4 regions of the Cupriavidus sp. IK-TO18 genome follow, and region 3 is predicted to be linked to each of the others. Evidence: predicted binding sites of a transcription regulator. Region 3 holds the regulator's gene; each other region holds the start of a gene.
The links. The regulator sigma-54, encoded in region 3, starts transcription at its own class of promoters, with help from an activator protein. The targets are predictions, from matches to a motif close to TGGCANGNAANCTGCTTT.
Positions count from the first base shown of each region.

Region 1: IPF36_RS04340 (ammonium transporter) is a predicted target of sigma-54. The motif match lies at 2,067-2,084, and genes of this name have one in related genera.
Region 2: urtA (urea ABC transporter substrate-binding protein) is a predicted target of sigma-54. The motif match lies at 3,232-3,249, and genes of this name have one in related genera.
Region 4: IPF36_RS12560 (ATP-NAD kinase family protein) is a predicted target of sigma-54. The motif match lies at 3,177-3,194, and genes of this name have one in related genera.

Region 1 is NZ_JADGMP010000006.1:82,484-87,944, forward strand. Features, by position in the region: gene IPF36_RS04320 (class I adenylate-forming enzyme family protein) at 1-165, shown strand, start outside; gene IPF36_RS04325 (CreA family protein) at 181-654, opposite strand; gene IPF36_RS04330 (acyl-CoA thioesterase) at 674-1,159, opposite strand; gene IPF36_RS04335 (HU family DNA-binding protein) at 1,341-1,622, opposite strand; gene IPF36_RS04340 (ammonium transporter) at 2,116-3,318, shown strand; gene IPF36_RS04345 (mechanosensitive ion channel family protein) at 3,491-4,333, shown strand; gene IPF36_RS04350 (Bcr/CflA family multidrug efflux MFS transporter) at 4,338-5,461, opposite strand, start outside.
Region 2 is NZ_JADGMP010000015.1:80,525-85,985, forward strand. Features, by position in the region: gene urtC (urea ABC transporter permease subunit UrtC) at 1-82, opposite strand, end outside; gene urtB (urea ABC transporter permease subunit UrtB) at 82-1,725, opposite strand; gene urtA (urea ABC transporter substrate-binding protein) at 1,921-3,177, opposite strand; gene cyoD (cytochrome o ubiquinol oxidase subunit IV) at 3,533-3,910, opposite strand; gene cyoC (cytochrome o ubiquinol oxidase subunit III) at 3,910-4,548, opposite strand; gene cyoB (cytochrome o ubiquinol oxidase subunit I) at 4,554-5,461, opposite strand, start outside.
Region 3 is NZ_JADGMP010000030.1:100,783-106,243, forward strand. Features, by position in the region: gene hprK (HPr(Ser) kinase/phosphatase) at 1-449, opposite strand, end outside; gene ptsN (PTS IIA-like nitrogen regulatory protein PtsN) at 529-984, opposite strand; gene raiA (ribosome-associated translation inhibitor RaiA) at 1,353-1,703, opposite strand; gene IPF36_RS23095 (RNA polymerase factor sigma-54) at 1,752-3,230, opposite strand; gene lptB (LPS export ABC transporter ATP-binding protein) at 3,386-4,186, opposite strand; gene lptA (lipopolysaccharide transport periplasmic protein LptA) at 4,255-4,902, opposite strand; gene lptC (LPS export ABC transporter periplasmic protein LptC) at 5,042-5,461, opposite strand, start outside.
Region 4 is NZ_JADGMP010000014.1:170,849-176,309, reverse strand. Features, by position in the region: gene IPF36_RS12570 (alpha-ketoacid dehydrogenase subunit beta) at 1-985, opposite strand, end outside; gene IPF36_RS12565 (thiamine pyrophosphate-dependent dehydrogenase E1 component subunit alpha) at 1,033-2,034, opposite strand; gene IPF36_RS12560 (ATP-NAD kinase family protein) at 2,068-3,141, opposite strand; gene IPF36_RS12555 (sigma-54-dependent Fis family transcriptional regulator) at 3,348-5,339, opposite strand.

The sequences.
Region 1 (5,461 bases), on a different contig from region 3:
GGCATGCACGCAACCGAAGCCGAATTGCAGGAGTTCGTGCGCGAGCGGCTGGCGGCGTTCAAGGTGCCGGTGCGCATCCTGCTCTACCGGGAGATGCTGCCGCGCAATGCCAATGGCAAGATCCTCAAGTCGAACCTGCGCAAGCTGTTCGACCAGGCAGCCTGACCAGCTGGCGGCGCTCTACTTGACGGGAATCGTCGTGCCGGCCGGAACCGGCACGGCGGTCACGCTGTTCTGCGGGCTGCCGCTGACGATGCGGTCCGAATAGGTCAAGTAGACCAGCGTATTGCGCTTGCGATCGACCGCGCGCACCACATGCAGGGTCTTGAACAGCACCGACATGCGCTCGGAAAAGACGTTGTCCTGCTGCTTCAGCGGCCCCTTGAAGGCGATGGTCCCCACCTGCCGGCACGCGATCGAGGCTTCCGGCGGGTCTTCTGCCATGCCCAGCTGGCCCTTGATGCCGCCGGTGCGGGCCCGCGACACGTAGCAGGTGATGCCCTCGACCTGTGGGTCGTCATAGGCTTCGATGACGACCTTGTCGGAGCCGGTCACGCGGAAATTGGTGCTGACGCTGCCGATCTCCTCGGCATGCGCGCCGCCCGTGGCCGCCGCGCAGGCGGCCAGGGCCAGGATCGTGCAGGATCGCTTCATCATGGTGGATGGCAACGTGTCAGGTCACCGACGACTTGATGTCGCCGTGGCGCTTTTCCATTTCCTGGCGCAGTGCACGGCGCTGCTGGGCGGCGGCAAAGCGCTGGCGCTCGACTTCATCGCGCGGCTCAAGCGGCGGCACTTCCGCCGGGGCGCCGTTGTCGTCGACCGCCACCATGGTGAAGTAGCAGCTGTTGGTGTGGCGCACCAGCTTGCTGCGGATATTCTCGGTCACGACCTTGATGCCGATCTCCATCGAGCTGCGGCCGGTAAAGTTGACCGAGGCCAGGAAGGTCACCAGCTCGCCCACGTGGATGGGCTGGCGGAACACCACCTGGTCAACCGACAGCGTCACCACGTAGCGGCCCGCATAGCGGCTGGCGCAGGCATACGCGACCATGTCCAGGTACTTCAGGATGGTACCGCCGTGGACGTTGCCGGAGAAATTGGCCATGTCCGGCGTCATCAGCACGGTCATGGAAAGCTGGTGGGACAGGTCGTTCATGATGCGGGGAGTTCGGATCGGGGGCGCGGATTGCGGGGGCGGTCGCCCGGGCCGGCTGGCGGCATCCAGGCGCCGGCAGTTTAACCCGGATCGGCCCCGCCGTTGCCGGTCATCGCGCACGGCGCGCAAAACAAAAAAGCGGCCTGCCTGGCCGCTCTTTCACGCTGTGGACGCAAACTGCTTACTTCTTCTTGTTCACCGCGTCCTTGAAACCCTGTCCGGCGGAAAACTTGACCGTCTTGGCGGCCGGGATCTTGATGGTTTCGCCGGTGCGCGGATTGCGTCCGGTGCGCGCGGCGCGCTTGCCGGCGCTGAAGCTGCCAAAACCTACGAGCGTGACCGAATCACCCTTTGCCACTGCCTTCTTGATGCTGTCCAGCGCTGCGTTGAGCGCGCGCTCAGCGGCGGCGTTGCTCAGTTCTGCTTCCGTGGCGATGGCCGATACCAGTTCACCTTTATTCATGGCTGATTTCCCTTGTTGGTCGTCGTCACCGATGTGCTTGCCTGGCGGCAAAACATCGATCGGCGCAGTCTAATCTGCCCCTTGTGCGTTGAGCAATCCCCAGTGGCACCAATGCAACGAAAAAACCCGCAAATCCTTGCTTGAGGCCGGTTAGCGGGCAATTTCCCGCTCTTTTCGCGCTTGTCACGGGCCCGCTTCGGCTGGCTGCGGCGTTGCGCCGCAAGGCAACGCTGTCACGGGCCCGGACCCGGCAAACGCCCGGAATTGGGGCGTCGCACCAAAACGGGTCAGCCGAACATGCCGGCGAAGCGCCATTCTGGCGCATATCAGGCACGGCCGCCGGCGCCCGGCTCCGACGTCCTGCGGGCCCGGTTCCCTGCGCGCGGCATTCCGGTGCGGATTCCGCCCACTCCGGTGCAGCCGGCACCAGGATGCAGCCGCAACTGGAATGCTTTTTGCATACCCATGCGCCCATTTTGAGCATGAGGTCACTATGGACAACTGGAAGACCGGCACCGACGCCATGTTTATCCTGCTTGGCGCCATCATGGTGCTGGCCATGCACGCCGGCTTTGCTTTCCTCGAGCTAGGCACGGTGCGCAAGAAAAACCAGGTCAATGCACTGGTAAAGATTCTGGTGGATTTCGCAGTTTCCACGATTGCCTATTTCTTTATCGGTTACACCATTGCCTACGGCGTGCAATTCATGTCCGGGGCAGAAACGCTGGCCCAGAAAAGCGGTTACGACCTGGTCAAGTTCTTTTTCCTGGCGACTTTTGCCGCCGCCATTCCGGCGATTATCTCGGGCGGTATTGCCGAACGTTCGCGCTTCAATCCGCAACTGGTCGCGACCTTCGTTCTGGTTGGTTTTGTCTATCCCTTCTTCGAAGGCATTGCGTGGAACCAGCGCTACGGGGTGCAGGACTGGATCACACAGGTTGCCGGCGCGCCCTTCCATGACTTTGCCGGCTCGGTGGTCGTGCATGCGCTGGGCGGCTGGATCGCGCTGCCGGCGGTGCTGCTGCTCGGCGCGCGGCGCGGGCGCTACCAGAAGGACGGGCGCATCAGCGCCCATCCGCCTTCCAATATCCCGTTCCTGGCGCTGGGTGCGTGGATCCTGGCAGTGGGCTGGTTCGGCTTCAACGTGATGAGCGCGCAGACCGTCGACAAGATCAGCGGCCTGGTTGCGATCAATTCGCTGATGGCGATGGCCGGTGGCACGCTGGCGGCGTGGGCCGCCGGGCGCAATGATCCCGGCTTTGCCTACAACGGCCCGCTGGCCGGGCTGGTGGCGGTATGCGCCGGTTCGGACCTGATGCACCCGCTGGGCGCACTGATCACGGGCGGAGTTGCGGGCGCCCTCTTCGTCTATATGTTTACGCTGGCGCAGAACAGGTGGCATATCGACGATGTGCTGGGCGTCTGGCCGCTGCACGGGCTGTGCGGCGCCTGGGGCGGCATCGCCGCGGGCATTTTCGGGGCCAGGGCACTGGGCGGGCTGGGCGGCGTGTCGCTCGGCGCGCAGCTGATCGGCACGGTGCTGGGGATCGTGGTGGCGCTGGCGGGTGGCACGCTGGTATACGGCGCGCTCAAGAAGCTGGTCGGCATCCGGCTCGATGCCGAAGGCGAGTTCAACGGCGCGGACCTGACGCTGCACCGCATCTCCGCCACGCCGGAGCGCGAAACCAACTGGTAAGGCGGTTGCGCCGCCCGGCAGCGCCTGGGCAAGCTGGCCTGCCGGCCCGCTTGCCTTGACAATTATTTGCTTGCACTTCGAGGCACGGCATTCCAATAATTGCCGTGCCCACGTATTGCGCCGCGTCAGCGCGCAGGGCTGCACCACTCACCCAAACCGAGAGGACACGCCGATGGATGCCACGACTTTCGACAACCTCAAGACCCTGGTGGTCGCCTATGCCACGCAGTTCGGGGTCAAGATCCTGGCAGCCCTAGCGTTCTGGGTCATCGGCCGATGGCTGATCCATTTTGTGGTACGGATGGTGCAGAACGCGCTCGGCAAGCAGAAGGTCGACCCGACGCTGCTGCGCTATGTGGGTTCGATCGTCACGGTCACGCTGAACGTGGTGCTGGTGATCGGCATCCTCGGCTACTTCGGCATCCAGACCACCACCTTCGCCGCGCTGATTGCCGCCGCCGGCGTGGCCATTGGCATGGCATGGTCGGGACTGATGTCGAATTTCGCGGCCGGCGCGTTCCTGGTGGTGCTGCGGCCGTTCAAGGTGGGTGACTTCGTTACCATTGGCGGCGTCACCGGCACGGTGCGCGAGATCGGGCTGTTCGCCACGTCGCTCGATACGCCGGACAACGTGCAGACCGTGATCGGCAATAACAAGATCTTCAGCGATACCATCCAGAACTTCACCGCCAATCCGTACCGGCGCGTGGAACTGAAGGCCCAGCTGGCGGGCAGCACCGACGTGGCCGATGCGGCGGCGCTGCTCAAGTCGCGCATCGCGCAGATCCCGAACGTGCTGCCGGAACCCGCGGTCGACGTGGAGATCCTGGAATTCACGCTGGTCGGGCCGGTGCTGGCGGTACGCCCACATTGCCACAACGACCATTACTGGCAGGTGTACTTCGACACCAACCGCATCATCCGCGAGTGCTTCGGCCAGGCCGGCTATGCCGCGCCCATGCCGGCACACATGGTGGTCGTACAGCAGGCCGCCGCCTTGCAGCAGGCCGCCTGATTCGTCAGGCAGCCGCCCGGCCAGCGCCGGAGCTGCCGTAGTAACGCATCAACACCGCGCCAGCGCCGCATAGCGCCATCACCACGGCCAGCGGCAGCGCGGTGCCGTCGCGCCACACGCTCACGGCCGCGCCGCCGAGCGTGCCCAGCGAAAACTGCAGCGTACCCATCAGTGCCGAAGCCGTGCCGGCGCGATGCCCCTGGTGCGCCAGCGCCAGCGCCGAAGCATTGGGCGTGACGCAGCCCAGCGCACCGATAAAGACGAAGAACGCCGCCAGCAGCACCGGCAGCGTCGCCAGTCCGGCCAGCGCCGCCACGGCCAGCACCGCGCCCGCGGCGCAAGGCGCCAGCAGCGCCCGTCCCAGGACCTGGTCGAGCGTGCGACCGTGCACCAGCCGGCTGTTGAGCTGCGACATGACGATCAGGCCCAGCGCATTGGCGCCGAACACGAAGCCATAGTGCGACGGCGCAATGCCGTGCAGCTCGATCAGCACGAACGGCGAACCCGAGATATACGCGAACATCCCCGCCGACCCGAAACCGGCCGACATCGAGTAGCCGACGAATTCACGGTCGCGCAGCAGCTCGCCGTAGCTCCTGGCCACGGTGCCAAGCCGCAGCGGCGCCGCCTGGCGCCGGTCCAGCGACTCCTCCATGCGCCAGTGCACCAGCAACAGGATGGCCAGGCCGGCCGCCGCCAGCACCCAGAAGATCGTGCGCCAGCCGGCCGCCGTAAGGATCGCGCCGCCGATGACCGGCGCGAGGATCGGCGCCAGCCCCATCACCAGCATCAGCGACGAAAACGCGCGCGCCGATTCATGGGCCTCGAGCCGGTCGCGGATCACGGCGCGCGCCATCACCATGCCGGCGCAGCCGCCCAGCGCCTGCAGGAAGCGCCACAGCATCAGCGTCTCGGCATTGCGCGCCAGTGCGCATCCGATCGCCGCAACCACATAGAGTCCCAGTCCCAGATACAGCGGCGGCTTGCGGCCAAAGCGGTCGCTGAACGGCCCGTAGAACGCCTGCCCCACGGCAAGGCCGACCAGGAACGTGCCGAGGGTCAGCTGTACCTGGCCGATATCGACGCCAAGGTCGCCCGCCAGCGCGGGAAAGCTCGGCAGGTACATGT
Region 2 (5,461 bases), on a different contig from region 3:
CGCGCGGCGAGAACAGCGACTGGCGTTCCGGCACGGCAAGCCGGAAAGGTGCCGCGGAAGAATCAGGTTGGAATCGCTGCATCATGCCTCCGCGCTGCGCCCCTTGAGCGCGAAAAGTCCCTGCGGCCGTTTCTGGATGAAGAGCACGATCAGCACCAGGACAAAGATCTTGGCCAGCACCGCGCCATAGAACGGCTCGATGAACTTGTTGATGATGCCCAGCCCGAATGCGCCCACGATGGTGCCGGCCAGCTGCCCCACCCCGCCCAGCACCACCACCATGAACGAATCGATGATGTAGGCCTGGCCCAGGTCGGGACCGACATTGCCGATCTGCGACAGCGCACATCCGCCGAGCCCGGCGATGCCGGCACCGAAGGCGAAGGCGTAGCTGTCGACCTTCCACGTGCGCACGCCCACGCACGCCGCCATGGTGCGGTTCTGCGTGGTGGCACGCACGAACAGCCCCAGCCGCGTGCGGTTGAGCACCGCCCACGCCACCGCCACCACCGCCAGCGCGAACAGGATGATGACCACGCGGTTGTACGGGATCACCAGTCCCGGCATCCATTCGAAGCCGCCGCTCATCCAGCCGGGATTGGCCACTTCCACGTTCTGCGCGCCGAACAGCGTTCGCACCGCCTGCATCAGCAGCAGGCTGATGCCGAAGGTGGCCAGCAGCGTTTCGAGCGGGCGGCCGTACAGGTGGCGCAGCACCAGCCGCTCCAGCACGAAGCCGACTGCCGCCGCCGCCAGGAACGATGCCGGCAGCGCCGCGGGCAGGTACCACGCGAACGCATCCGGCGCATAGGCGCGGAACAGCGACTGCACCACGTAGGTCGCGTAGGCGCCGATCATCAGGAACTCGCCGTGCGCCATGTTGATGACGCCGATCAGGCCATAGGTGATGGCGAGGCCCAGCGCTGCCAGCAGCAGCACGCTGCCCAGGCTCAGGCCGGCGAACAGGTTGCCGATCAGCTCGGCGCGGCGCTGGTCGCTGCGCAGCTGGTCCAGCGCCTGCTGCGCGGCCAGGCGCACGTCCGCATCCGCTTCGCGGTAGTTGCCGGCGCTGTCGCGCTCGACCAGCGGCGCAAGCTTCTGGCGGCTCTGCGGGTTGCTGTCCGTGGCGAGGATGCGGATCGCTTCGAGCCGCGCATCGTGCGCGCCTGGATCCGCGGGCTCTGCCAGCACCAGGTTGGCCCAGATCACGTCCAGGCTGGCGCGCAGGCCGGCATCGGCCTCGGCCTTGCGCGCGGCTTCCACGGCGGCAAGCGACGCGCTTTCCGGCTGTTCGCGCAAGGTGCCGATTGCCTGCGCGCGCACCGCGATGTCGGGCGATTGCAGCAGCAGGCTGCTGGCGGCGCTGTCGACCAGTGCGCGCAGGCTGTTGTTCAGGGTCAGGGATTCAAGTTCGTCCGGCTTGACCGTGACGGACTTGCCGGTAATGGCATCGACCACCTTGTCGCCGTCCTGGCGCACCATGCCGATCGACGGCGCATATTGCAGGGTGTCCTCCTGCAGGGCTTTCAGGATCGGTGCAGCTTCAGCGGGCGATGCCTTGGCCAGCGCGGACAGCGCGGCGGTCTTGGCGTCGAAGTCGTCTTCGGCCAGCGGCTTCAGGTCGGCCTGCGTCAGCGCGGCGGCCCACGGCGCCGAGGCCAGCAGCAGCGCTGCCAGCAGGGCGCGCAGCCAGGGCACGACTCGAACGGATAAGGGATTGCGCATAGGAGCTTGCGATTGGCAGGAATGAAGCGAGCTGTTTGTTTGCTCCCCTCTCCCGCGCGCGGGAGAGGGGTCGGGGGAGGGGGCCGGCATCTATGACGAAGTGAGCGCCGTCGCATTTGCCAGCGCCCGCCCTCTCCCCCAGCCCCTCTCCCGCAAGCGGGAGAGGGGAGCCGGATGGTGGCAAGCAAACGAGGCTTACATCACCTTGTCCGGCTTCCCTTCATTCCCGGCGATAAACGGGCTCCACGGCTGCGCGCGCACCGCCTTCGGCGTCTTCCACACCACCGAGAACTGGCCATCGCCCTTCACCTCGCCGATCATCACCGGCTTGTACAGGTGGTGGTTCTCGCCCATGGTCAGCGTGAAGCCGTCCGGCGCCTTGAAGGTCTGGCCGTACATCGCCGCGCGCACCTTGTCGGTATCGGTGGTGCCGGCCTTCTTCACGGCCTGCGCCCACATATGGATGCCGACGTAGGTGGCTTCCATCGGGTCGTTGGTCACGCGCTTGTCGCCGCCCGGCAGGTTGTTGGCCTTGACCCAGGCCGCCCACTGCTTCTTGAAGGCGTCGTTCTGTGCGTTCTTGACCGACATGAAGTAGTTCCACGCCGCCAGGTGGCCGACCAGCGGCTTGGTGTCGATGCCGCGCAGTTCTTCCTCGCCCACCGAGAACGCCACCACCGGCACGTCCTTGGCCTTCAGGCCGGCGTTGCCCAGTTCCTTGTAGAAGGGCACGTTGGAATCGCCGTTGATGGTCGAGATCACCGCGGTCTTGCCACCCTGGGCGAACTTCTTGATGTTGGCGACGATGGTCTGGTAGTCGCTGTGGCCGAACGGGGTGTAGACCTCTTCGATGTCCTTGTCGGCAACGCCCTTGCTCTTCAGGAAGGCGCGCAGGATCTTGTTGGTGGTGCGCGGGTAGACGTAGTCGGTGCCGAGCAGGAAGAAGCGCTTGGCGCCGCCGCCCTCCTTGCTCATCAGGTATTCCACCGCCGGGATCGCCTGCTGGTTGGGCGCGGCGCCGGTGTAGAAGACGTTCTTGGACATCTCCTCGCCTTCGTATTGCACCGGGTAAAACAGCAGCGAATTCAGCTCTTCATAGACCGGCAGCACCGACTTGCGCGACACCGAGGTCCAGCAGCCGAAGGTCACCGCGACCTTGTCCTTGCTGACCAGCTGGCGCGCCTTCTCGGCGAACAGCGGCCAGTTGGAGGCCGGGTCCACCACCACCGGCTCCAGCTTGCGGCCGAGCACGCCGCCGCTCTTGTTGATCTCGTCGATGGTCATCAGGGCAACGTCCTTCAGCGACGTTTCCGAGATGGCCATGGTGCCGGACAGCGAGTGCAGGATTCCGACCTTGATCGGTTCCTTGGACTGCGCCATGGCCAGCGGGCTGGCACCGATCATTGCCGCGGCGGCGATGGCCGACAGCTTCAGCATGTCACGTCGTTGCATTTGCAGCTCCCGTTTGTGGTGTTGGTTAGGGACTACGCTCCCCGGGGTGATGCATCTGCAACTAACGTGCCACTGCGATAAACGAGCTGGTGCCCACCGTGCCGGCGGCAGACGGCGTACTGGCGCGCCCCGCGGGTGGTGCCGCGATCCGTGGCCGCCCCCGTGCACCAGAGCTGTGCGGGCGGCGCACGCACCACTCCCGTGCAGCGACGCAATTCTGTGCGGACCGCTTGCAGAAGACGCCAGCCGGTGCGCACCGCCGCACCAGGGCCGGGCACCACGCCGACGGCCGGCGGCGCAAATAAAAACGGGGCCCCTCGCGGGGCCCCGTTTTCCGATGCCAGGACGCCAGTCCTTACATCACCATCATGTTGGTGTTCAGGTTGTGCATGATCCACAGCGAACCCGCCACGACGATCACCAGGATCAGCGCCGTGAACAGCAGCGCGATCACGTTGCTGCGCTGGTCGGACGACGTGTCCAGGTGCAGGAAGTACTTCAGGTGGACCAGGATCTGGACCGCGGCCATGCCGAGGATGATCCACAGGATCGTGCCCTTGTCCATGCTGCCGTCCATCACCAGCTTGAACGGGATCACGGTCAGGATCACCGCGAGGATGAAGCCGATCGCGTAGCCCTTGAAGCTGGCGTGGGTGCTGTGCGAGTCGTGCGCGGCATGCGCGCCATGCGAATCACGAGTGGCGTGCGCCGCCGGTGCGTTGTGTTGTGCCATCACAGATGTCCCATCAGGTAGACCACGGTAAACACGCCGATCCAGACCACGTCCAGAAAGTGCCAGAACAGCGACAGGCACATCAGGCGCTTGCTGAGCGTCGGGGTGATGCCCTTCTTGCCCAGCTGCCACATCAGCACGATCATCCACAGCATGCCGCTGGCGACGTGCAGGCCGTGGGTGCCGACCAGCGTGAAGAACGACGACAGGAACGCGCTGCGGCCCGGGCCGGCGCCTTCGGCGATCAGGTGGTGGAACTCGTTGATTTCCATCGCCATGAACGCCGCGCCCAGCAGGAACGTCACGCCGAGCCAGGTCTGCACGTGCTTGAGGCTGCGGTTCTGCAGCGAGATCATCGCCATGCCGTACGTGATCGAGGAGAACAGCAGGATGAAGGTCTCCACCAGCACGTAGTTGAGCTCGAACAGCTCCTTCGCCGACGGCCCGCCCGCCAGCTCGCCGCGCAGCACGGCGAAGGTGGCGAACAGCCCGGCGAAGATGATGCAGTCGCTCATCAGGTAGATCCAGAAGCCATACACCGTATTGGCACTGGTATCGTGGTGCGCATGGTCATGCGCGTCGGCGTGGGCCGAGGCTCCGGCCTGCGCGGGGATGCGGTCTAGGACTTGAGTCGACATGGTTCTTAGGCCTGCGAAGCAATGCGCTGCAGATGGCGCGTTTCGATCTGCTCGACCTCGGTGGCCGGCACGTAGTAGTCGATATGGTCGTCGTTGCTGCGGTGGATAAACGCCCACACCATGCCCACCAGGCCAACGATGGCCATCCACCAGATATGCCAGGTCAGGGCAAAGCCGAACACCAGGCTGAAGGCGCCGATGATGAAGCCCGCGCCCGTGTTCTTGGGCATGTGGATCTTCTCGTAGCCTTCGGTCGGCAGGGTCTCGCCGCGGGCCTTCATGTCGGCGAACGCGTCCAGGTCACGCACCACCGGTGTGTGCGCGAAGTTGTAGAACGGCGGCGGCGACGAAGTGGCCCACTCCAGGGTACGGCCGCCCCACGGATCGCCGGTCACGTCTGCCAGCTTCTTGCGGTCGCGGATCGACACGACGATCTGCAGCACCTGGAAGAAGATGCCCAGCGCCACGAACACCACGCCCACCACGGCCAGGTACAGCCACGGCGTCCAGGCCGGGTTGTCGGTGTGGTTCAGTCGGCGGGTCATGCCCATCAGGCCCAGCACGTACAGCGGCATGAAGGCGAAGTAGAAGCCGACCAGCCAGCACCAGAAGGCGCACTTGCCCAGGCGCTCGTTCAGCGTGAAGCCGAACGCCTTCGGCCACCAGTAGGTGATGCCGGCCAGGTAGCCGAACAGCACGCCGCCGATGATCACGTTGTGGAAGTGGGCGATCAGGAACAGGCTGTTGTGCAGCACGAAGTCTGCAGCCGGCACGGCCATCAGCACGCCGGTCATGCCACCGATCACGAAGGTGATCATGAAGCCCAGCGTCCACAGCACCGGCGAGGTCATCTGGACCCGGCCGCGGTACATGGTGAACAGCCAGTTGAAGATCTTCACCCCGGTCGGGATGG
Region 3 (5,461 bases):
AGGAACACTCCGTGCATGGTCACGCGCGGCGCGGAAATGCGCGACAGGTACAGCCGCAGGTGGTCGATCACCGCGGCCGACGACACCGGCGTGGTGAACAGCGGCGTGGAAGAGCGCGTACAGCGCAGCTCCAGGTCCGGCGGCGGCTCCATGCCGTCGGCCACCACCAGGAAAGGCGGCTCCAGCAGGATCAGCTCGCCCATCTGGCGCTTGCGGATATCGTCGTCCAGCCGCTGGTAGTAGGTGATCTCGGGCTTGCCGAGCACCTGGATGCGGTTGGGGTGGATCAGGTTCAGGTGGCCCACCAGGTCCGCGGCCGAGGTGGCTTCGCGGGCGAATTCCACGTCGAAGGCGCGGTCCGCACCTTCTAGGCCGGCGACCCATGAGAGTTTGAGGTCGGCTGCGTTGTCGTCGAAGATGGACTGGGAGGTGACGCCGGTGAGTTCCATGCGGGTATGACGTGTGGGGCGGTGTGCCAGGCGCTGTGCCTGTCCGGTCTGTGCCGGCCCGTTCAGGTCAATCGGTGAATCAGGGATGCCATTCGGTCAGCAACTGGTGCACGGCTTCGGAAGTGGGCAACGTCGCCAGTCCTTCGCGCATGTCGCGATCCGACAGCAGCTGCGCGATCTCGGACAGGATTTCCAGGTGCTGCTGCGTGGCCTGTTCCGGCACCAGCAGGAAAATCAGCAGCGATACCGGCTTGCCGTCGGGCGATTCGAACGGAATCGGTTCGGCCAGGCGCATGAAGGCGGCCAGCGGCTGCTTGAGCCCCTTGATGCGGCCGTGAGGGATCGCCACGCCGGCGCCAAGTCCGGTGGAGCCCAGTGACTCGCGCGCAAACAGGTTGTCCGTCACGGTGGCGCGCGCCACGCCATGGTTGTTCTCGAAGAGGAGCCCGGCCTGCTCGAACACACGCTTCTTGCTGGTGACGCTGACGTCGAGGGTGATGTTGCCGGGTGGCAGCAATTTGGCCAAACGATTCATGGGCGATGCGCAGGAGTTCAGTTAGCGGGCGGTTCCGCCGTTCCGCCGGGCAGTGTGTGGCTCAGGGGCTGCCGGTCGCCGGCAACGCCGAGGCGTCCGGCCATTATAGAGCAGCAGCCTCCCTGTGATTGTGCAGCGCAGCGCCGCCCGGTTGGCGTCCGCACCTTAACCGGGCGCGGGCAGGATGCGGCCCTGCATGTATGGCGCAGCATACACCCTGCCGCGGCCGTTGCGAACACTCCGTCTCAAACGGGTGACAGGCCCTTTGCGCAGGCGCCACAGCGCCGCAGGCGCAAAAAAGCCGCGCTACGCGCGGCTTGCCTGTTCAGTTTTGATTCAGCGGCCCTCTGCGGGGCCACCGGGCACGCTCATTGCTGCATCTGCGCTGCGGCCATCTGGTACTTGACCGCTTCGCGGTCGTGGCCTTGCACGCGGTCCTTGTAGCGCAGTACCTGACGGTCCAGCTTGTCGACTAGTGCGTCGATCGCTGCATACAGGTCTTCATGATGCGCTTCAACGAAGATGTCCTTGCCCCTGAGATGTAGATTGATTTCCGCATATTGCCGCCTGTCCTTTTCCTTGTGATTGTCGACAGAGAGCAGCACGCTAACGCCAATGACCTGATCGAAATGCCTGACGATTCGCTCCAGCTTCGTTTCCACGTACTCACGCAACGGCGGCGTGATGTCAAGGTGGTGTCCACTGATCTTGAAGTTCATAGCGCTTCTCCTTCTGAAAGAGCCTCACCAGGCAGGCGGTGGGCTCGGCTACAAAGACTTGCGGAGATTCACTGCGGGGATCTTCAGGGCTTCGCGATATTTGGCTACGGTGCGTCGTGCGACAACGAAGCCTTGCTCACCCAGCAGTTCGGCGATGCGACTGTCGGAAAGGGGATTCCTCGGGTCTTCGGCTCCTATCAGTTGCTTGATCAAGGCGCGGATGGCCGTTGATGAAGCCGCGCCACCGGTCTCGGTGGACACGTGGCTGCCGAAGAAGTACTTCAGTTCGAAAGTACCCATCGGCGTTGCCATGTATTTATTGGTCGTCACCCGGGAGATGGTTGACTCGTGTAATCCCAGTGTATCGGCAATCTCCCGCAAAACCAAGGGGCGCATGGCGATTTCGCCGTGCGTGAAAAAGTTCTTTTGACGCTCGACAATGGCCTGCGAGACACGCAGGATCGTGTCGAACCTTTGCTGGATATTCTTGATCAGCCAGCGCGCTTCCTGCAGTTTCTGCTGCAGGCCTGCGGTACCCGACTCGCCCTTGGCGCCGCGCAGGATCTGCGCGTACATGTCATTGATGCGCAGCCGCGGCATCACATCCGGATTGAGCTGCGCGATCCAGCCGCTGCCGCTCTTGCGCACGAACACATCGGGCACGACGAAGTCGGCTTCGGGGCGGCTGTATGCGTGGCCCGGGTAGGGTGCCAGCGAGCGGATCAGTTCATGCGCGGCCTTGAGTGCAGGCTCGTCTACCTGCAGCGCTTTTTTCAGGCGCGTGTAGTCGCGCACGGCCAGCAGCTCGAGGTGGTTATGCACGATGTTCAGCGCCAGCTCGCGCTGCGGATGCTGCAGCCGGCGCAATTGCAGGCCCAGGCACTCGGCCGCGTTGCGCGCGCCGACGCCCGGCGGGTCGAAGCTCTGCAGCAGCGTCAGCATCGCTTGTACTTCCTCGATCTCGAATTCGAGTTCTTCGGGCAGTTCGGCGCAGATCTCTTCGAGCGTCGCGCTCAGGTAGCCGTCGTCGTCGAGCGATTCGATCAGGAAGATGGCCAGGCCCTTGTCGCGCACCGAGATCTTCAGCGGCGTGAGCTGTTCCATCAGGTATTCGCGCAGCGTGGGCTCGGCCTCACGCAGCTGCATCGGCGTCTTCTCGTCTTCGTCGCCTTGCGGGCGGCGCGCGAAATCGTCGAGGCTCCAGTCGCCGCCATAGTCGTCGCCGCTGTTGCTGTCGCCGTAGCTGTCGTCATCGCCCGCGCCCTCGGCGCGCGCCTCGCCGTTGCCTTGCGGTTCGGCCGGTGCCGGCGCGGGCGCGCTCTGCAGGTTGACCGAGCCATCGGCGGCCACGCGCAGCGGGCTTTCGATCCAGTCGTTCTCGCGTTCGAGCAGGGGGTTTTCCGTGAGCGCCTGTTCGACTTCCTGCTGCAATTCCAGCGTCGAAAGCTGCAACAGCCTGATCGACTGCTGCAGTTGCGGCGTCAGTGCCAGGTGCTGGGAGAGGCGGAGCTGTAGCGACGGTTTCATGCGACCTATTTTATGCGCATCTTTCCGTTGTTGGAACGGAAATTGCTATCGATGTCGCGGCTTGATCGACGCCGGCAGTGGGCTGTCCCACATGCAGATGATGGGGGTGAAACCAGGCAGAATCAATGGCCTGCCGCCGCGGGCAGGCCAGTACATCACATGCGGAAGTTTTCGCCCAGGTAGACGCGCCGCACCGATTCGTTGGCGATGATCTCTTCGGGCCGCCCGGCGGCAAGCACGGTGCCTTCGCTGATGATGTACGCGTGGTCGCAGATGCCAAGCGTCTCGCGCACGTTGTGGTCGGTGATCAGCACGCCGATGTTGCGCGCCTTCAGGAAGCTGACGATGCGCTGGATCTCGCCCACTGCGATCGGGTCCACGCCGGCGAACGGTTCATCCAGCAGGATGAAGCGCGGCGACGATGCCAGCGCGCGCGCGATTTCCACGCGGCGGCGTTCGCCGCCCGACAGCGACAGCGCCGGGTTGTTGCGCAGGTGCGCGATCTGCAGGTCGTCGAGCAGCGCGTCGAGCCTGCGGTCGATCTCGGCCCTGGCCAGCGGCTTGCCGTTTTCCACCTGCAGCTCGAGCACGGCGCGGATGTTTTCCTCGACGTTGAGCTTGCGGAAGACCGATGCTTCCTGCGGCAGGTAAGACAGGCCCATGCGCGCGCGTTCGTGGATCGGCAGGCCGCTGATGTGGTCGCCGTCGAGCACGATATCGCCCTCGTCCAGGTTCACCAGCCCCACGATCATGTAGAACGAGGTGGTCTTGCCCGCGCCGTTGGGGCCGAGCAGGCCAACCACTTCGCCGCTCTTCACGTCCAGCGAGACATCCTTGACCACCGTGCGCGAGCCATAGCGCTTCTTCAGGTGGCGCACGACCAGCGTGCTGCCGCCTTCGAGGACGGCCGTGGCTTGGACGGAAGGCTTTTCGGCGATGGTGGCGGTATCGGTCATTGGCAGTCTGGCGTTCAGCGTTTCAGGCGGGGAGGCGGTCCTTGCAAGGCATCGGTCCCCGCGAGGCGTCAGGGTTTGTTGGCGGGCGCGGGCGCCGGCTTCAGGTCCAGCGGCGAGCCGCTGCCCGAACCCTGCGCATTCGGGTTCTGCCGCGGCGACAGCACCGCGCGCACGCGGCCCGACGGATTGGCGGCCGAGGTGTTGTCGCTGCCGCCGGCAGCGGTGTAAAACTCCTTGCGGCTGTCGTAGGTCAGCACCGCGCCGCGGATCTCGTCGAGCATCTTGGCGCCCTGCAGGCGCGCCATGCGCGCGTTGCCGATCAGCTTGGACAGCTCCTGCTTGCCGTCGTATTCGATGCGGTCGCCCCAGCCGTCGATGTATTCGTCGACGCCCTCGCGCTTCTGCCGGATATAGGCCTGCTTGCCAGCCTTGGCGGTGGCCACCGCGAACTGGTAGCCCTCGGGGTCGGTGCGCAGCTCGGCCGCATCCGACTTCAGGATCATCGTGCCCTTGGTCAGCACCACGTTGCCGGTCAGCGTATAGATCTGCTTGACGTCGTCGTAGCTGGCGTTGTCGGCCTCGAGCACCATCGGCTTGTCGCGGTCCGCGCGCTCGGCCAGCGCGGGCTGGGCCAGCAGCAGGCCGATGGCCATGGCCGTGGCGAGCAGGGCCGGGGCGGCGTGTCGGCGGGACGAAGTCGTCAGGGATGCAGTCATGTTGGCAGCGGTGGCTAGAGGGCGTGGTGGTGCGGGTTAGGCCGGGTTATGCGGGTTATGCGGGTTATGCGGGTCTTGCGGGGCAGGCAGGGCGCGCAGCGTTATTGCCGTTGCGCGGCGGCCGGCCGCGCGGGCCGGGTCAGCGTCCCGGCGTACGGCCCGGAGACGGCCCGGTGACGATGGTGCCGCGTACATTGCCGAGCAATTGTACTTCGCGGGTGACGTTGTTGAAGATCAGCCCGTTCGCGGTCATCACCGAGGGTCCGCGCGTCAGCTTTACCGGCTTGTCGGTCTTGACGATGTCGTCATTGACCAGCAGCTGGAAATAGCTCGACGCGGCGGTCAGCTGCGGATCCTTGGAGGCGTCGGCGCCCTGCTGGCGCAGCACATGGCCGTTGCCGTACAGGTCGATCACCGAGCCTTCGGCGTTCATGCGGCCAAGGTCGGCCCGTGCCGTCACCGGCGGACGGTCCGGTTCATAGGCGCGCAGCGCGGGGCGCGTGACCTCGTAGGTCTGGTCGTCCTCGAAGTGGACCATGCGTTCGCCGGTGAAGCGGAT
Region 4 (5,461 bases), on a different contig from region 3:
CGGCAGCAGCGATCTGCGCGGCGCCGGGGATATACAGGTCTTCCAGCGTCGGCGAGAACGGCACCGGCGTATGCGGCGGGCACACCATCTCGATGCCGGCCTTGAGCGCGCCGAAGGCCTGCTGCGCGACCTGCGCGGAGATATCGGTGGCGATATTGCAGCGCGGGCTGGCTTCATCCACCACCACCAGGCGGCCGGTGTTCTCGGCCGATTCCAGCACCGTGTCCATGTCCAGCGGCGACAGCGTGCGCAGGTCGATCACTTCCGCTTCGATGCCTTCCTTCGCCAGCGTGGCCGCCGCCTCCAGCGCGCGGTGCACCATCAGCCCGTAGGTGACGATCGACACGTCCTTGCCGTCGCGCACGATATTGGCCTCGCCAAACGGGATCGCGTACGCGCCCTCCGGCACCTCGCCTTCCAGCCCGTACAGGTTCTTGTGCTCGCAGAAGATCACCGGGTCGTTGTCGCGGATCGCCTGGATCAGCAGGCCCTTGGTGTCATACGGCGTTGACGGGCATACCACCTTGAGCCCGGGGATATGCGTGAACAGTGGCGTCAGCATCTGGCTGTGCTGCGCGGCGGCACGAAAGCCCGCGCCGACCATGGCGCGGATCACCACCGGGGTTTCGGCCTTGCCACCGAACATGTAGCGGAACTTGGCCGCCTGGTTGAAGATCTGGTCGAAGCACACGCCCATGAAGTCGATGAACATCAGCTCGGCGATCGGGCGCATGCCACAGGCCGCGGCGCCGATGGCCGCGCCCACATAGGCCGACTCCGACAACGGCGTATCCAGCAGCCGGTCGCCATGCTTGGCATAGAGTCCCTTGGTCACGCCCAGCACGCCGCCCCAGGCGTCCTTCTCGCCATCCGCGCCGGCGCCGCCGACGATGTCTTCGCCCAGCATGATGACGCTGGGGTCGCGGGTCATTTCCTGGTCGATCGCCTCGTTGATCGCCAGCTTGATGCTCAGTTTGCGAGCCATGTTTGTCTCCTGATAGTTCGGTTAGCCGTCTGGTTGGCGAGAGGCGATCAGTAGCTGACGTAGACGTCGGTGAGCAGGTCTTCCGGGCCGGGCAGCGGCGCGGCCTTGGCTTCCTGCACGGCGTGCTCGATCAGCGCGGCGACTTCGCGGTCGATGGTGTCGAGTTCCTCGCGCGCGACCACGCCGGCCTGCGTCACGGTGCGGGCGAACAGCTTCAGGCAGTCCTTGTTGGCGCGGATATCGTCGAGTTCGCCGGCGGCGCGATAGGTCTGCGCATCGCCCTCGAAATGGCCGTAGAAGCGCACCATCTTGCATTCGAGCAGCGACGGGCCGCCGCCTTCGCGCGCGCGGCGGATCACTTCGCCCGCGGCCTCGTGCACGGCGAAGAAGTCGGTGCCGTCGACAGTCACGCCGGGGATGCCGAAGCCGGCGGCGCGGTCGACGTAGCTGTCCACCGCGGTGCCATAGTCACGCGAGGTCGACTCGGCATAGCCGTTGTTCTCGATCACGAAGATCACCGGCAGGTTCCACACCGCGGCCAGGTTCAGGCTTTCCAGGAAGGTGCCCTGGTTGGAAGCGCCGTCGCCGCAGAAGGTGATGCCGACCTCGCCCTTGCCGCGGAACTTGGCCGCCAGCGCGGCGCCGCAGACCAGCGGCGCACCCGCGCCCAGGATGCCGTTGGCGCCCATCATGCCCTTGGACAGGTCGGCGATATGCATCGAGCCGCCCTTGCCGTTGCATGAACCGCCCTTCTTGCCATAGATCTCCATCATCATCGCCACCGGATCCACACCCTTGGCAATGCAGTGGCCGTGGCCGCGGTGCGTGCTGGCAATGCGGTCGCCATCGTGCAGGTGGTGCAGGATGCCGACGCCCGCGGCCTCCTCGCCTGCGTACAGGTGGACGAAGCCCGGGATGTCGCCACGCGCGAAGTCCACGTGCAGGCGTTCCTCGAAATCGCGGATGGTGCGCATCTTCCGGTACACCGTCAGCAGGGTCTCCTTGTCGAGCGGCAGCAAGGCGGAAGCTTGTGAAGCTCTGGCTGTCATGTCTGTCTCCTTCGTTCTATCAAGGTTTGCACTTCAGGAAAGGCAGGAAAGCAACGGGTTGCTGCTGCGCATCAGCCGATGCTGCGCGGCATAGCGCATGCAGCCCGCCACGTCGATGCTGCGAAAAGCGTGTTCATGCAGGGTCACGGTGACTTCGTCGTCAGGGCCGAAGGCCAGCTCGCGTTCGCCGTCGAGCGCGACAATGCCGCTGCGCTGGCGCACGCGGTGCGGGCGGCCGTGTTCGAGACGCTGCCAGCCGGCGACCGGCACCGTGCACAACAGTCCCGGCGCGATCGGCGCGCGCAGGTCGAATTCGCCCTCGCCCGGCGCGGCCAGCTCGATCGCCAGGCCGCCGGGCTCGCGCCGGCCCAGCGGTTCGAGCAGTCCGGCAATGGCCGACAGGCCGATGGCCTGCGGATCGGCGAACGACACATAGACCGCTGCGAGCGTGTCGGTCTTCCACAAGGCGCGCGCGCCGATGAAGTGTTCGTGCGAGATCACCGCATCCACCAGCGCGATGTCGCGGCGAAAGCCGCCATCGCCGTCGCGGATGACGATGTCGAGCCGCTTGTTGGAGGCCAGCGCGTGCTTGTCGGAAACGCGCCCGGTGGCGTAGAGCCCGGTGGCGAGGCCGATGATGGTCGGCTCGCGCATCTCGGGGTAGGCGTTGTTGGTGCCGGTCGACAGGCCGGCGATGGGAACCCCGCCGCATTCGCGCACCACCGCGCGGTGGGTGCCGTCGCCGCCGAGCACGATGATGGCGGCCACGCCGGCATCGGCCATGCAGCGCGCGGCGTGCAGCGTGTCGTCGACGCGCGCGGTCACGGGCATGTCGAGGTATTCGACGGCAGGCAGGCCGGAGTCGGGTCCCTGCCGGCGCGCCAGGTGCCGCGCCAGCATGACGCGCAGTCCTTCGCGGTCCGGCATCATCAGCACGCGGCCCACGCCGCATGCCGCCAGCGCGGACAGCAGGCGCAGCACGATATTGACGCGATCGGCCAGTTGCAGGCTGTTGGCGTTGGCGATCACGCGGCGGATATCGCGCGCGGAAATCGGGTTGGCGATGATGCCGACCAGTGGCGTGCCGGCGCCGGCTGCGTGCCCCATTGCCTGTCTCCTGTTGTCGTTGTGGTGACAGGCAAATTGCAATGGCTGTGCCAGCGCGCGCAGGGCGAAAAATGCGCAAAAACCGAGGGATTACCCGCGACGAAAAGGCAAGGCGGGGCAGTGCGGTGTGACAGGTGTCACAGCACAGGTGTACAGCGGGTAGACAACCGTATCGCGCGACCGCTCAGTGGATGGGCTTGCCGCCTTCATCGTCGGCCCCCGTCGCGGCGGTTCGGCGACTGGATGCCGTAGCGCTCCATGCGACGGTACAGCGTCATGCGGCTGATGCCGATCTGGCGCGCGACCGCGCTCAGGTTCCAGCCGGAAGCGCGCAGGTACTGCATCAGCAGCATGCCTTCCGGCGGCAGCTGGTGCGGGTCGAATGGCGCGGCGGCGCTGTCGCCGGCAACCTGCACAGCTTGTGCCGGCGCAGCGGCGATGGCCGCGATGCCGAGGCCGTCGGGCAAGTCCTGCTCATCGATATAGCCGCCGGTGCAGACGGCGCGCGCGTATTCCAGCACGTTGCGCAGCTCGCGCAGGTTGCCCGGCCAGCGATGGCGATGCAGCCGCTCGCGTGCCGCCGGCGACAGCGTCACGGGTGCGGCGGCGCCTTCCTGCAGCAGCTTGGCCAGCAGCCAGTCGAGGTCGTGGCGTGCGCGCAGCGGCGGCAGTTCAAAACGGGCGCCGTTCAGGCGGTAAAAGAGGTCTTCGCGGAAGCGTCCTTCGGCGACCAGTTGCTCCAGGCCGTGGTGCGTCGCGGAAATGACGCGCAGCCGCACCGGCACGGGCCGCGCGGCGCCGACCGGCAGCACCTCGCCCTCGGCCAGCACGCGCAGCAGCCGCGACTGGAGCTCGCGCGGCATATCGCCGATCTCGTCCAGAAACAGCGTGCCGCCGTCGGCTTCCTGGATCAGCCCACGCTTGCCGCGCGGGCCGGCGCCGGAGAAGCTGTTGGGCAGGTGGCCGAACAGTTCGCTCTCGATCAGCGTTTCCGGGATCGCCGCGCAGTTCACCGCGATGAACGGGCCGCCGCGGCGCGCGCTGGCCTGGTGCAGGGCCTTGGCGAAGAATTCCTTGCCGCTGCCGGTCTCGCCGTGGATCAGCAGGTTGATCGGCGAATCGACCAGCCGCGCGGCGCGCTGCAATTGCTGCTGCAGCGCAGCGTCACCGCCGGTCAGCGCGGCCAGCGCCTCGGGCATAACCACCGGCGCTTCCTTCGCGGGAGCCTGCCAGCGCAGCGCGGGTGGCATCACGCTCAGGTATAGCAGCCCGCCGCTGCGGTTCAGCGCCACCAGCCGCTGCTCGCTGGGCCGGGAGTAGACATAGTTGCCCAGGTCTTCCAGCCGGGCGCCGAACAGCGTCTCGAACCGCTGGCCGAGCACGGTGGCGCCGGCCGCGCCGCCCAGCTCGCCCTCCAGCATCAGCCGGGCGCGGTGGTTGTGGCCGACGATGCGGCCGACCTCGTCCAGCGCCAGCAGGTATTCGGGATTGACGTCGACGAACTCCGGCGCCACGTTCAGCTTCAGGATCCAGTCGCGCCGGTGCGCGCGCAGGAAGTTGGCGTTCTCGATATGCGCGGCATAGATGCGTACCAGCTGCAACGCCAGCCCCTGGCTGTCCTTGGCGTGCGGCGAGGTCAGCGCGGAGATGTCGAGGATGGCGTGCAGGTTGCCGTGCGTGTCGAACAGCGGCGCGGCGGTGCAGGTCAGCGGGATATGGGTTGCATCGAAATGGTCGGCCTGGTGCACCGTCAGTGCCTGGCCGGTGACCAGCGCCGTTCCCACCGCGCAGGTGCCGGCGCCGCTCTCGCTCCATTCCGCGCCGAGGTAGAGGCCGGCGTGCCGCAGTGCGGCATCGGTGCGTGCATCGCCGATATAGTCGACCGTCACGCCCTGCGCATCGGTCAGCAGCACCACGTAGCCCAGCGCCGCCACCTGGCCGTACAGGCTCTGCAGGCCGTGGCGCGCGATGCGCGCGAAATCGTCGATGCGTTCCTGGTGTTCGCGCAGCCGCGGCTGCGGCAGGATGCGCGCTTCCTGCATGCGCGAGGGATCGAGCCCGTACTGGTGCACGCAGCGCCGCCATGAGTTCTGGATGATGGCGTCGTGCGCGATCCGGTCCGCCAGCACGGCGGGCGGGGCTAGGTATGTGGTGGCCTGGACCACCGTCTCGATGTGCTCGCGTTGCCGCAGGTCCATCGCTGTCTCCTGGTCGTCGCTGCCGTCGGCCCCGGGAGCCTGCTGAGGGGGGTGGATCGGGCGGACTGTGCGGGCGCGTGCCTGGGTGGCCACGCCTCTGTCTGGTCTCGGCCTTCTAATGT